Regions from separate parts of the Microbacterium sp. NPDC055455 genome, predicted to be linked through region 2. Evidence: predicted binding sites of a transcription regulator. Region 2 holds the regulator's gene; each other region holds the start of a gene.
What was found. The regulator HspR, encoded in region 2, represses chaperone genes until heat shock. The targets are predictions, from matches to a motif close to AAGTTGAGTCNNNNNGACTCAACTT.

Region 1 (3,269 bases), on a different contig from region 2:
GGCGTGAGTCGACAGACTGCCTCGCGGAATCGCCGTGATGCGCGCATCGTGCTCCTATCGACTCGGTAACGCCCTGCAGATCGCACGGGGCGTGCTTTAGCCTGGTGGCGATGAGCGCCTACGTCTCGGCGTTCGAGCTGTTCTCCATCGGCGTAGGACCCTCGAGCTCCCACACGGTCGGCCCCATGCGGGCGGCCCACGACTTCGCCGTGCGGCTGCGCGCCTGCGGTGCGCTGCCCCGCGTGCGGCGGGTCACCTGCACGCTCTACGGCTCGCTCGGCGCGACCGGCATCGGCCACGGCACGCCGGACGCGGTGGTCGCAGGCCTGCAGGGACACGAACCCGAGACGGTGGATCCGGATGCCGTCCGTGCGGCGTGGAGCGGATGGCCCGACGGCGAGACGCTCGCCGTCGCGGGCGTCCACGCCGTACCGTTCCGGCGCGACGACGTCGTCTTCGCGCCGCGGACCAGGCTGCCCGCGCACCCGAACGCGATGACGCTGGAGGCGTGGGCATCCGCTGACGACGGCCCGGCACGCGCGCTGAGCGGTCCCGGCATCCGCGAGACCGGCGCGTCCGCCGCGACGGTCGAGATCGAGCCGGTGTCCGGTGCCGGCCTCATCGCCCGCGAGACGTACTACTCGGTCGGAGGCGGATTCATCCGCCGCGAGGGTGACCCGTCGACCGGCGCGGGCGCCACTGCGTCAGCGTCTGTGTACCCGATGGATTTCGACAGCGCCGAGCAGCTGCTGGCGCTGTGCGATGAGCGGGGCCTCACGATCGCCGAGGCCGCCCGCCTCAACGAGACGGCGCTTCGCAGCGAGGAGCAGGTCGCCGAGGGGCTGGACGCCATCTGGGATGCGATGGCCGCCTGCGTCGAGGCCGGTCTGCGCGCCGACGGCGTGCTGCCGGGCATGCTGGGCGTGAAGCGGCGTGCCGCTGCCATCCGCGCACAGCTCGAGACGGCGGAAGCGGACGGTCGCCGCGAACTCCCGGGGGAGTGGCTCGGTGCCTTCGCGCTCGCGGTCAACGAGGAGAACGCCGCCGGTGGCCGCGTGGTGACCGCGCCCACGAACGGCGCCGCGGGGATCGTGCCCGCCGTGGCGATGTACTGGTGGCGCTTCCTCGCCGATTCGGGGCTCGGCGCCGGCAACGCGGTCACCCCGTACGGCGAGCTCGTCGGCAGCGCCCTCCTCGGCTACCACGGGCATGCCGCCGCGCCCGAGGCGATCGCCGGGTGGGACGAGCGCGAGGTCGCCGAGGCGAACCGTCGCCGCGGCATCCGTCGGTATCTCCTCACCGCGACGGCGCTCGGCTCTCTCTTCAAGGCGAACGCGTCGATCTCGGGGGCCGAGGGCGGCTGCCAGGCCGAGGTCGGGTCGGCGTGCGCGATGGCCGCCGGCGGGCTCACCGCCGTGATGGGCGGCACCAACCGCCAGATCGAGAACGCGGCCGAGATCGCGATGGAGCACCATCTCGGCCTCACCTGCGACCCGGTCGGCGGGCTGGTGCAGATTCCGTGCATCGAGCGCAACGCGATCGCGGCGTCCACCGCCGTCACTGCGGCGCGGCTCGCGCTGCGCGGCGACGGCTCGCACTACGTCTCGCTCGATGCGGTGGTCGAGACGATGCGGCAGACGGGGATCGACATGTCGCACAAGTACAAGGAGACCAGCGAGGGCGGGCTCGCGGTCAACGTCATCGAGTGCTGACGCGTTCGTTCACGGCGAACGGCGGATCTAGCACTCGCACCCCTCGAGTGCTAATCTGTGATTAGTTGAGTCGACTCGACTCAACTCCAAGAACGAGAGGAGACAACCATGGCTACGTATGACCCGTTCCGTGATCTCGATCGTCTGGCGTCGAGTCTCTTCGACACGCGACGCGGCCCGCGCCGCATGCCGATGGACCTGTACCGCGATGGCGACCACTATGTCCTGACCGCCGATCTGCCGGGCATCGACCCGGGATCCGTCGACATCGACGTGGACGGCCAGCTGCTGACCATCCGCGCCGAGCGCACCCTCCACAGCGGCGAAGACGTCAAGTGGATCACCCGTGAGCGCGAGGCCGCGAGCTTCCTGCGGCAGCTCAACCTCGGCCAGGGGATCGACACCGACAGCATCTCCGCCAGCTATAACAACGGCGTGCTGAGCGTCACGATCCCCGTCAGCGAGAAGGCGAAGCCGCGCAAGGTCGAGGTGACGACCGAGGGGTCGTCGCCCACCATCCAGGCGCACGAGTCCACCTCGGACGCGCCGCAGCCCATCGAGCAGTGACCGGCTGAGCCGCACACGATCGACGGATGCCTCGTCCCCACGTCGGGGACGGGGCATCCCGTCTTTCCGCACGGCCCGGGAGCGAGGCCGCAGCAGCCGGTCCGGGCCCGCTCAGCCTCCGCTGCGGCGGCCGCGGCGGACGCGATCGAGCGTCTCGCCCGCGGCGACTCCGGCGAGCACGACGGAGGCGGCGACGGTGAGCCACAGCGCACCGATCCCGCCCGAGGCCAGCGCCACCGCGCCGACGACCAGCAGCGCCGCGATGCCCGCGAGCTGGGCACGCGCCCACCGCTGCTCGAGCACGCGCCGGAAGAGGACGCAGCCGATCAGGAACAGCAGCGGGCCCAGCAGCACGGCGACCGTGGGCGCGAAGCCGGCTGCCCGCGGATGGGCGAGGGCCTCCTTGTCGCCCACGCTCAGCGCGACGATCCCGCCGATGATGGCGAGGTGGATCCAGGTATACGCCGTCCGCGCGAGGCGGCCGGGCTCGTCGGCCGCCTCGATCGCCTCCGAGCCCAAGCGCTCGCCGTGATCGAAGTAGATCCACCAGATGGCGGCCGCGGCGGCGAACGCCGCCGCCATGGCGATGATGGACTCGGCCGATGACTCCTTCGCCACGAAGGCGAACCCGGTGACCAGGAGCCCCTCGCCCAGGGCGATGAGGACGAACAGGGCCGTGCGCTCGGCGATATGGGGCCCGGAGAGGTCCCAGGCGCCGATGAGCACGCGGCCGCGTCCGGGGACGGGGAAGCCGAGGATGGTGCCGAGGAGCTCCACGGCGAGGGCGGCCGCCCAGAGCGGCAGCTGCCACCACAGCGGCAGCAGTGCCCCGGCGATCCACAGGCCCGCGGCCACAGCCGTCCAGACCAGCACCAGCGTGAAGTCGTGCGACACCTGGCGGTCATGGCGACGCGTCGCCCACACGATGAACGCCGTGCGGCCGATCTGCAGCACGACGTAGGCGAGGGCGAATGCCCACGCCCGCTCGCC
Region 2 (3,269 bases):
TCCGGCCCCGCGCCGCAGGACGCGGGCGACGCCGACGGCGACGAGCTGACCGTGGACGACATCCTGGGTGCGCAGCAGAACGCGGATGCCGCGGCCGAGGACGCCGTGATCGCCGACCTCGAGTCGCAGCTGCTGAACGACCTGAAGCGTTTGCAGGCGGAGTACGCCAACTACCGCCGCCGCACCGAGGAGCAGCGCGAGGTCGAGATCGAGCGCGCCAAGGGAGCGGTCGCGAAGGGCCTGCTGCCCGTGCTCGACGACCTCGACCGTGCCGAGAAGCACGGCGACCTCGAGGAGGGCTCGCCGTTCGCGGCGATCGCCGAGAAGCTCCGCGGCGTCGCCGAGCGGATCGGGCTCAGCACCTACGGTGCGTCCGGCGAGGTGTTCGACCCGCAGCAGCACGAGGCCATCTTCCAGGCGCCGACCCCGGGTGTGACCGAGACGACGATCCTCGAGGTCGTCGAGATCGGCTATCGGCTCGGCTCGGTGGAACTGCGTCCGGCGAAGGTCGTCGTCGCTGTGCCGGCCGAGTAGCACCGGAGAGGGGCATCCATGGCCAGTCAGGACTGGTTCGACAAGGACTTCTACTCGGTGCTCGGCGTCGCCAAGGACGTCAGCGAGGCGGACCTGAAGAAGACGTACCGCAAGCTCGCCCGCCGGTACCACCCCGACTCCAACCAGGGTGACGCGGCCGCCGAGGCGAAGTTCAAGGAGGTCAGCGAGGCGTACTCGGTGCTCTCCGACCCCGAGCAGCGCAAGGAGTACGACCAGATCCGCGCAATGGGCTCGGGTGCCCGCTTCACCGCGGGCGGCCAGGGCGGCGCCGGGGGCTTCGAGGATGTCTTCTCGATGTTCAACCAGGGCCGCGGTGCCCGGTACCAGTCCGCCGAGGACTTCGACGACATCTTCGCGATGTTCAATCAGCAGCAGCGCGGCACCGGGTTCGGCACGGGCCGGTTCGGGCAGCCGAGCGGGGGCTTCCGCGGCTACGGCGGCCCGACCCGGGGCGCCGACGTCACGGCGCGCACGACGATCGACTTCATCACGGCGACCAAGGGCGAGACGATCACGCTCCAGGGCGACGACGGCAAGCCTTTCAAGGTGAAGATCCCGGCCGGCGTGTCCGACGGGCAGAAGATCCGGCTCCGCGGCCGCGGCCGCCCGTCGCCCGACGGCGGCGAGCACGGCGACGTCGTGGTGCAGGTGGCCGTGCGGCCGCATCCGGTCTTCACGCGGGAGGGCCTGAACCTCCGGGTGGTCGTGCCGGTGACGTTCACCGAGGCGACGCTGGGTGCGACCATCGAGGTGCCGACCCTCGGCGGCGACCCGGTGCGGCTGCGCGTCGCGCCGGGCACCCCCTCCGGCCGCGTTCTGCGGGTGAAGGGTCGAGGAGTGCAGACGAGCAAGGGCACCGGCGATCTGCTCGCCGAGGTGCAGGTGGCCGTGCCGTCGCACCTCGACGACGCCGCCCGCGAGGCGCTCGAGCGGTTCCAGAGCCTGGAGCCGAAGGAGAACCCGCGCGCCGACCTCATGACGAAGGCGCGGGGCTGACATCCTCGTTTCGGGACGTGAGGAGGTGACGATGATGACCGAGAACGAGATCGACGAGGATGCCCCGATCTTCGCGATCGCCGTCGCCGCCGAACTGTCGGGCATGCACCCGCAGACGCTCCGTCAGTACGACCGGCTGGGTCTGGTCGTGCCCGACCGCACGCAGGGCGGCTCCCGGCGGTACTCACTGCGCCACGTGGAGCAGCTTCGCGAGGTCGCGCGCATGTCGTCCGACGGCATCGGCCTTCCGGCGATCATGCGCATCCTCGAGCTCGAGAACCGCGTGCAGGAGCTCCACGGCCGCGTGCGCGACCTCGAGGACCGCATGCGCGCCGAGCTCGAGAAGCGCCCGGGCGCGCGCGTCTTCGCGGCCGGCTCGACGGGCTCGGTGGTGACGCTGCGGCACGGCACCCGTGTGCGCCGGGCGACCGAGATCGTCGTGTGGCGCCCGCGCACACCGATCGCGCCGGCGACCGGCGATGCCGATCGGCCCGGCGGTCCGGCATCCTGAGCGGACGCCTCAGCGGCGGCTGGGGCGCAGCGCGCGCCAGATGATGAACGTGCCGGCGGCCACGATCGCCAGCGGCCAGGCGAGGTTCAGCACGAGGAGCCACTCCGACGCTCCCGCCAGCACGACGAGCGCGGCGATCGCGAGCGCCCCGGCAGGGATCAGCGCCCACCACCGGCGCGTCTGGCCGCCGGGCAGCAGCGCGACCAGGGCGAACGTCACGGCCGCGCCGGTCAGGAAGACGGCCCCGACGACGGGACCGCTCGCCGCCGCCGCGATGGCGATGACGATCGAGAGCGTCAGCAGCACCCCGGCCGGGATGATCGCCCACCAGCGGCGGTGGTCTCGCAGGTAGATCGCCGCGAAGCCGACGCCGAGCAGGGCCAGCATCGGCACCTCGGTCCACTGGCCGAGTCCGTCGGGGTCGAGTTCCATCAGCGGTGTGACGGCGGCGCCGGCGAGCGCCGCACCGGGGATGGCGGCCCACCACGCGACGGCGTCGGCGAGGAACACGTACCAGAACGCGCCGCTCGCCACGGCCAGCACAGCGGCCCAGACGGGGCCGGGGATCGTCGCCCACCCGGCGGTCTGGATGAACAGCAGCACGCCGGCGACGAGGACGACCGCGCCGAGGGTGATCTGCACGGGCAGGCGCTTCATGATGTGCCTCACTTCCGGATCGGGCCCGCGAGGGCTCCACCGCACACGCTACGAGCGTGCGGGCACGCCCGGGTGAGCCGAAGGTCCCGTGGTGTCCGTGCGCCGGTGCAGCCGGTTACGCGGAAGCCACGGGTGCGACACCATGGGGGCATGGCGACCCTCGACGACGTGCGCGCCATCGCGCTCGACCTGCCGGAGGTGGTCGAGCGCGTCGACGGGCACCGCGGCGGGGCGACCTGGCGCACGCCGGCCGGCGCCTTCGTCTGTCAGCGCGGCCCGAGCCGGCGCGACCTCGAGCAGCTCGAGGCGCTCGGCCGCAGCTGGCCGGCGGGCGACATCGTGGGCGTGCGCACCGACGGACTCCAGGTGAAGGAGGCGCTGCTCGAGACGTATCCCGACGCGTTCTTCACCATCCCGCACTTCGACGGCTTTCCCGCGGTGCTCGTGCGGCTCGACGCCGTCGCCACCGATCACCTGCGCGAGGTGATCACCGACGCCTGGCTGCTCAAGGTCGCCAAGCGCGTCGGACGGGAGTGGCTCGAGTCCCACC
Region 3 (3,269 bases), on a different contig from region 2:
ACTCCGAGCCGAGGTTGGACGTCATGACGATCACGGTGTTGCGGAAGTCGACCGTGCGGCCCTGCCCGTCGGTGAGGCGCCCGTCGTCGAGCACCTGCAGCAGCAGGTTGAACACGTCGGGGTGCGCCTTCTCGATCTCGTCGAACAGCACGATCGAGTACGGGTTGCGCCGCACGCGCTCGGTGAGCTGGCCGGCCTCGTCGTAGCCGACGTATCCGGGAGGAGCGCCGACCAGCCGCGACACCGTGTGCCGCTCGCCGAACTCGCTCATGTCGAAGCGGATGACGGCGCCCTCGTCGTCGAAGAGACTCGCCGCGAGCGCCTTGGCGAGCTCCGTCTTGCCGACGCCCGTCGGGCCGAGGAAGAGGAACGACCCGACCGGGCGCCGGGCGTCGCCCATGCCCGTGCGGTTGCGTCGCACCGCCTTGGCGACGGCGGTCACTGCGTCGTCCTGGCCGATCACACGGCCGTGCAGCTCGTCCTCGAGCGCCGCGAGGCGCTCCCGCTCGGTCTCGGTGAGGCGGTTCACCGGGATGCCGGTCGCACGGCTGATCACCGCGGCGATCTCCGGCTCGTCGACGATCGCATCCGCGCGGGTCGCGGCGCCGGCAGCGGTCGCCCGCTCGATCCGCCCCTGCACGTCGCCGATCTCGTCGCGGATGCGCGACGCCTCCTCATAGTGCTCGGCCGAGACGGCGGCGTTCTTGTCCGCCTCGAGGGTCGCCAGCCGCTCGATCAGACCGCTCACGTCGACCTGGGCGCCCAGCCGCAGCCGCAGCCGCGCACCGGCCTGGTCGATGAGGTCGATCGCCTTGTCGGGCAGGACGCGCTCGGTGAGATAGCGGTCGCTGAGCTCGACGGCGGCCCGCAGCGCCTCGTCGGTGTACACGATGCCGTGGTGCTCCTCGTACGCGGACTTGAGGCCCCGCAGGATGAGCACGGCGTCCTCGATCGAGGGCTCGCCCACCTTCACCGGCTGGAACCGGCGCTCCAGCGCCGGGTCCTTCTCGATGAGGCGGTACTCCTTGAGCGTGGTCGCACCGACGAGGTGCAGGTCGCCGCGCGCGAGCCGTGGCTTGAGGATGTTCCCCGCGTCCATGCCGCCGTCACCGGCGCCGCCCGCACCGACGACGGTGTGCACCTCGTCGATGAAGACGATCAGCTCGCTTTTGCGGGCGGCGATCTCGTCCATCGTCTTGGTGAGGCGCTCCTCGAAGTCGCCGCGGTAGCGCGTGCCCGCGAGCATCGCGGGCAGGTCGAGCGAGACCACGCGCCGGCCGAGCAGCTGCTCCGGCACCGCGCCGTCGACGATGGCCTGGGCGAGTCCCTCCACGATGGCGGTCTTGCCCACGCCGGCCTCGCCGACGAGCACGGGGTTGTTCTTGGTGCGGCGGCTCAGGATCTCGATCGTCTGCTCGATCTCGTCGGCCCGCCCGATCACCGGGTCGAGTTCGCCGGCCGCGGCGCGAGCGGTCAGGTCGGTGCCGTACGCGGCGAGCATGGGGGTGCCGGATGCCGCGGCATCCGTCTCGTCATCGCCGTCGGGTGCCGCAGACGGCGACACCGTCTCGCGGGCGCCCTGCGTGAGCGCCTCGGCGGTCACGCCGGCCCGTGCCAGCACCTGACCGGCAGGGGTGTCCTGCGCCAGCACCAGCGCGAAGAAGAGGTGCTCGGGGTCGACGTACGTCGAGCCGGATGAGCGCGCCACCTGGAAGGCGTGGAACAGGGCGCGCTGCACCGACGAGGTGACGACGGCCCCGTCGACGTCGGCAGCCGCCGACGCGGCGGGGAGGCGGTCCTCCGCGGCGCGCACGATCGCCGCGACGTCGGCGCCGATGCGACGGACCGCGTCCCGGGCCGGGGGCTCGGAGACGAGGACGCGCAGCACGTGGAGGGCGTCCAGCTCGTGCTGGCCGCGCTCGAGCGCGTACCTGCCGGCGCGCTGGAGGAGCTCCTGCGTGCGGGCGCCGAGGTACCGGCTGAGATCGATGGAGCGCTCTGCGCGCGCACGCTCCCCCGCGAGGTAGCGTGCCAGGAACTCGTCGAACGAGCTCTCCTCGCCGCCGGCCTGTGGGGTGAGGTCTTCGGGCATTCCGTCTCTCCTGAACTTGAGTGGACGAGTATCAAGTCTTGAACTTGATACCTGCGATGTCAACTTCAACGCGAGCTCGGGCGCGGGCTATTCCCGGCGATGACGGCTCAGTCGCGCCCGCCGGGCGGGCCGAGGATCAGCAGCACCACGAAGAGCGCGATCACCGCGAGCGCGATGAGCGCACCGAGAACCCACGGCCGCCGCAGGAACCAGCGCATCAGCCGGTCGAACCAGCTCGCGTCCCGCGGGTCATCGGTCGCCTCCAGCCGCCACGCTCCTGCCAGCCGTCCGGTGCGCTGCAGCCACAGCTCGGTCGGGATCGTCGCATAGGGGATCACGGCACTGACGAGTGCGACGGCGGTCGGGGCGACCCGCCACCGGTTGTTCAGCGCGACGAGGACGACCGTCGCCGCGTACGACAGGAAGATGAAGCCGTGGATGCCGCCGCCGATGGTGACGCCCGGCGCCCACCCCGTGGCGGCACGGGCGATGAGTCCGGCGATGAGGAGGGTCCAGGAGACGGCTTCCGCGATGGCGAGGAAGCGGAACAGGGAATGCGGGTTGCGAAACACACCTTCAGCGTAGCTGAAACTCCTTCAGGTCCCCTGAAGGCGTGTGGGGCGGTCCAACCCGTAGGGCTCCTCATGGAGTCCCTCGAGCGCGGTGGCGAGTTCCGGCGCGCCCTCCGCGAGGGCGGCGTCGAGCCTGGCCAGTCGCTCCTCGGCTGCCCGAAGCACCGCGCCGCCACGGTCGGTGACGCGAAGATCGGACGCCGCTCCGGCATGCGCGGTGGCGTCGGCGACGAGTCCGGCGTCCACGAGGGTCTGCACGGCGGTGTGCGCGGACTGCACTGTGATCTGAGAGCGGCGGGCGAGCTCGCTGAAGGAGATGCCCGGGGTCACGTCGATGTGCGCGAGCAGCCCGTACTTCCTGGTGGTGAGCCCGAGGTCGCGCAGCTGGGCGCCGAGGTGCTGGTCCCACACGCTCGCCACCGTCAGCAGCGCGATGACGGGGCTGAACGGACGCTCGGACACGGGCTAAATGCTAGCCCCCGGCGCGTCCGAGCGCCGCTCATCCGCGGCCGGGCGGCCGATCCATCCCACGCGGCGACCGCTACCGTGGGACGGTGACGTTCTCGATCGACGGTCTGCGGCGGTGGCCCGACGTCGAGGCTCCC

Region 1: a site for HspR is predicted at 1,775-1,799, ahead of ACWGUG_RS11270 (Hsp20/alpha crystallin family protein). Genes of this name have one in related genera too.
Region 3: a site for HspR is predicted at 2,106-2,130, ahead of ACWGUG_RS13645 (ATP-dependent Clp protease ATP-binding subunit). Genes of this name have one in related genera too.

What each region holds. Positions count from the first base shown of each region.
Region 1 covers NZ_JBSHLB010000003.1:319,643-322,911, reverse strand. Annotated here, with positions in the region: gene ACWGUG_RS11280 (VOC family protein) at 1-7, shown strand, start outside; gene ACWGUG_RS11275 (L-serine ammonia-lyase, iron-sulfur-dependent, subunit alpha) at 111-1,712, shown strand; gene ACWGUG_RS11270 (Hsp20/alpha crystallin family protein) at 1,821-2,279, shown strand; gene ACWGUG_RS11265 (low temperature requirement protein A) at 2,391-3,269, opposite strand, start outside.
Region 2 covers NZ_JBSHLB010000001.1:516,709-519,977, reverse strand. Annotated here, with positions in the region: gene ACWGUG_RS02240 (nucleotide exchange factor GrpE) at 1-534, shown strand, start outside; gene ACWGUG_RS02235 (DnaJ C-terminal domain-containing protein) at 553-1,551, shown strand; gene ACWGUG_RS02230 (heat shock protein transcriptional repressor HspR) at 1,583-2,062, shown strand; gene ACWGUG_RS02225 (hypothetical protein) at 2,072-2,719, opposite strand; gene ACWGUG_RS02220 (MmcQ/YjbR family DNA-binding protein) at 2,870-3,269, shown strand, end outside.
Region 3 covers NZ_JBSHLB010000005.1:30,448-33,716, forward strand. Annotated here, with positions in the region: gene ACWGUG_RS13645 (ATP-dependent Clp protease ATP-binding subunit) at 1-2,092, opposite strand, end outside; gene ACWGUG_RS13650 (DUF3817 domain-containing protein) at 2,200-2,664, opposite strand; gene ACWGUG_RS13655 (MarR family winged helix-turn-helix transcriptional regulator) at 2,689-3,126, opposite strand; gene ACWGUG_RS13660 (class I SAM-dependent methyltransferase) at 3,219-3,269, shown strand, end outside.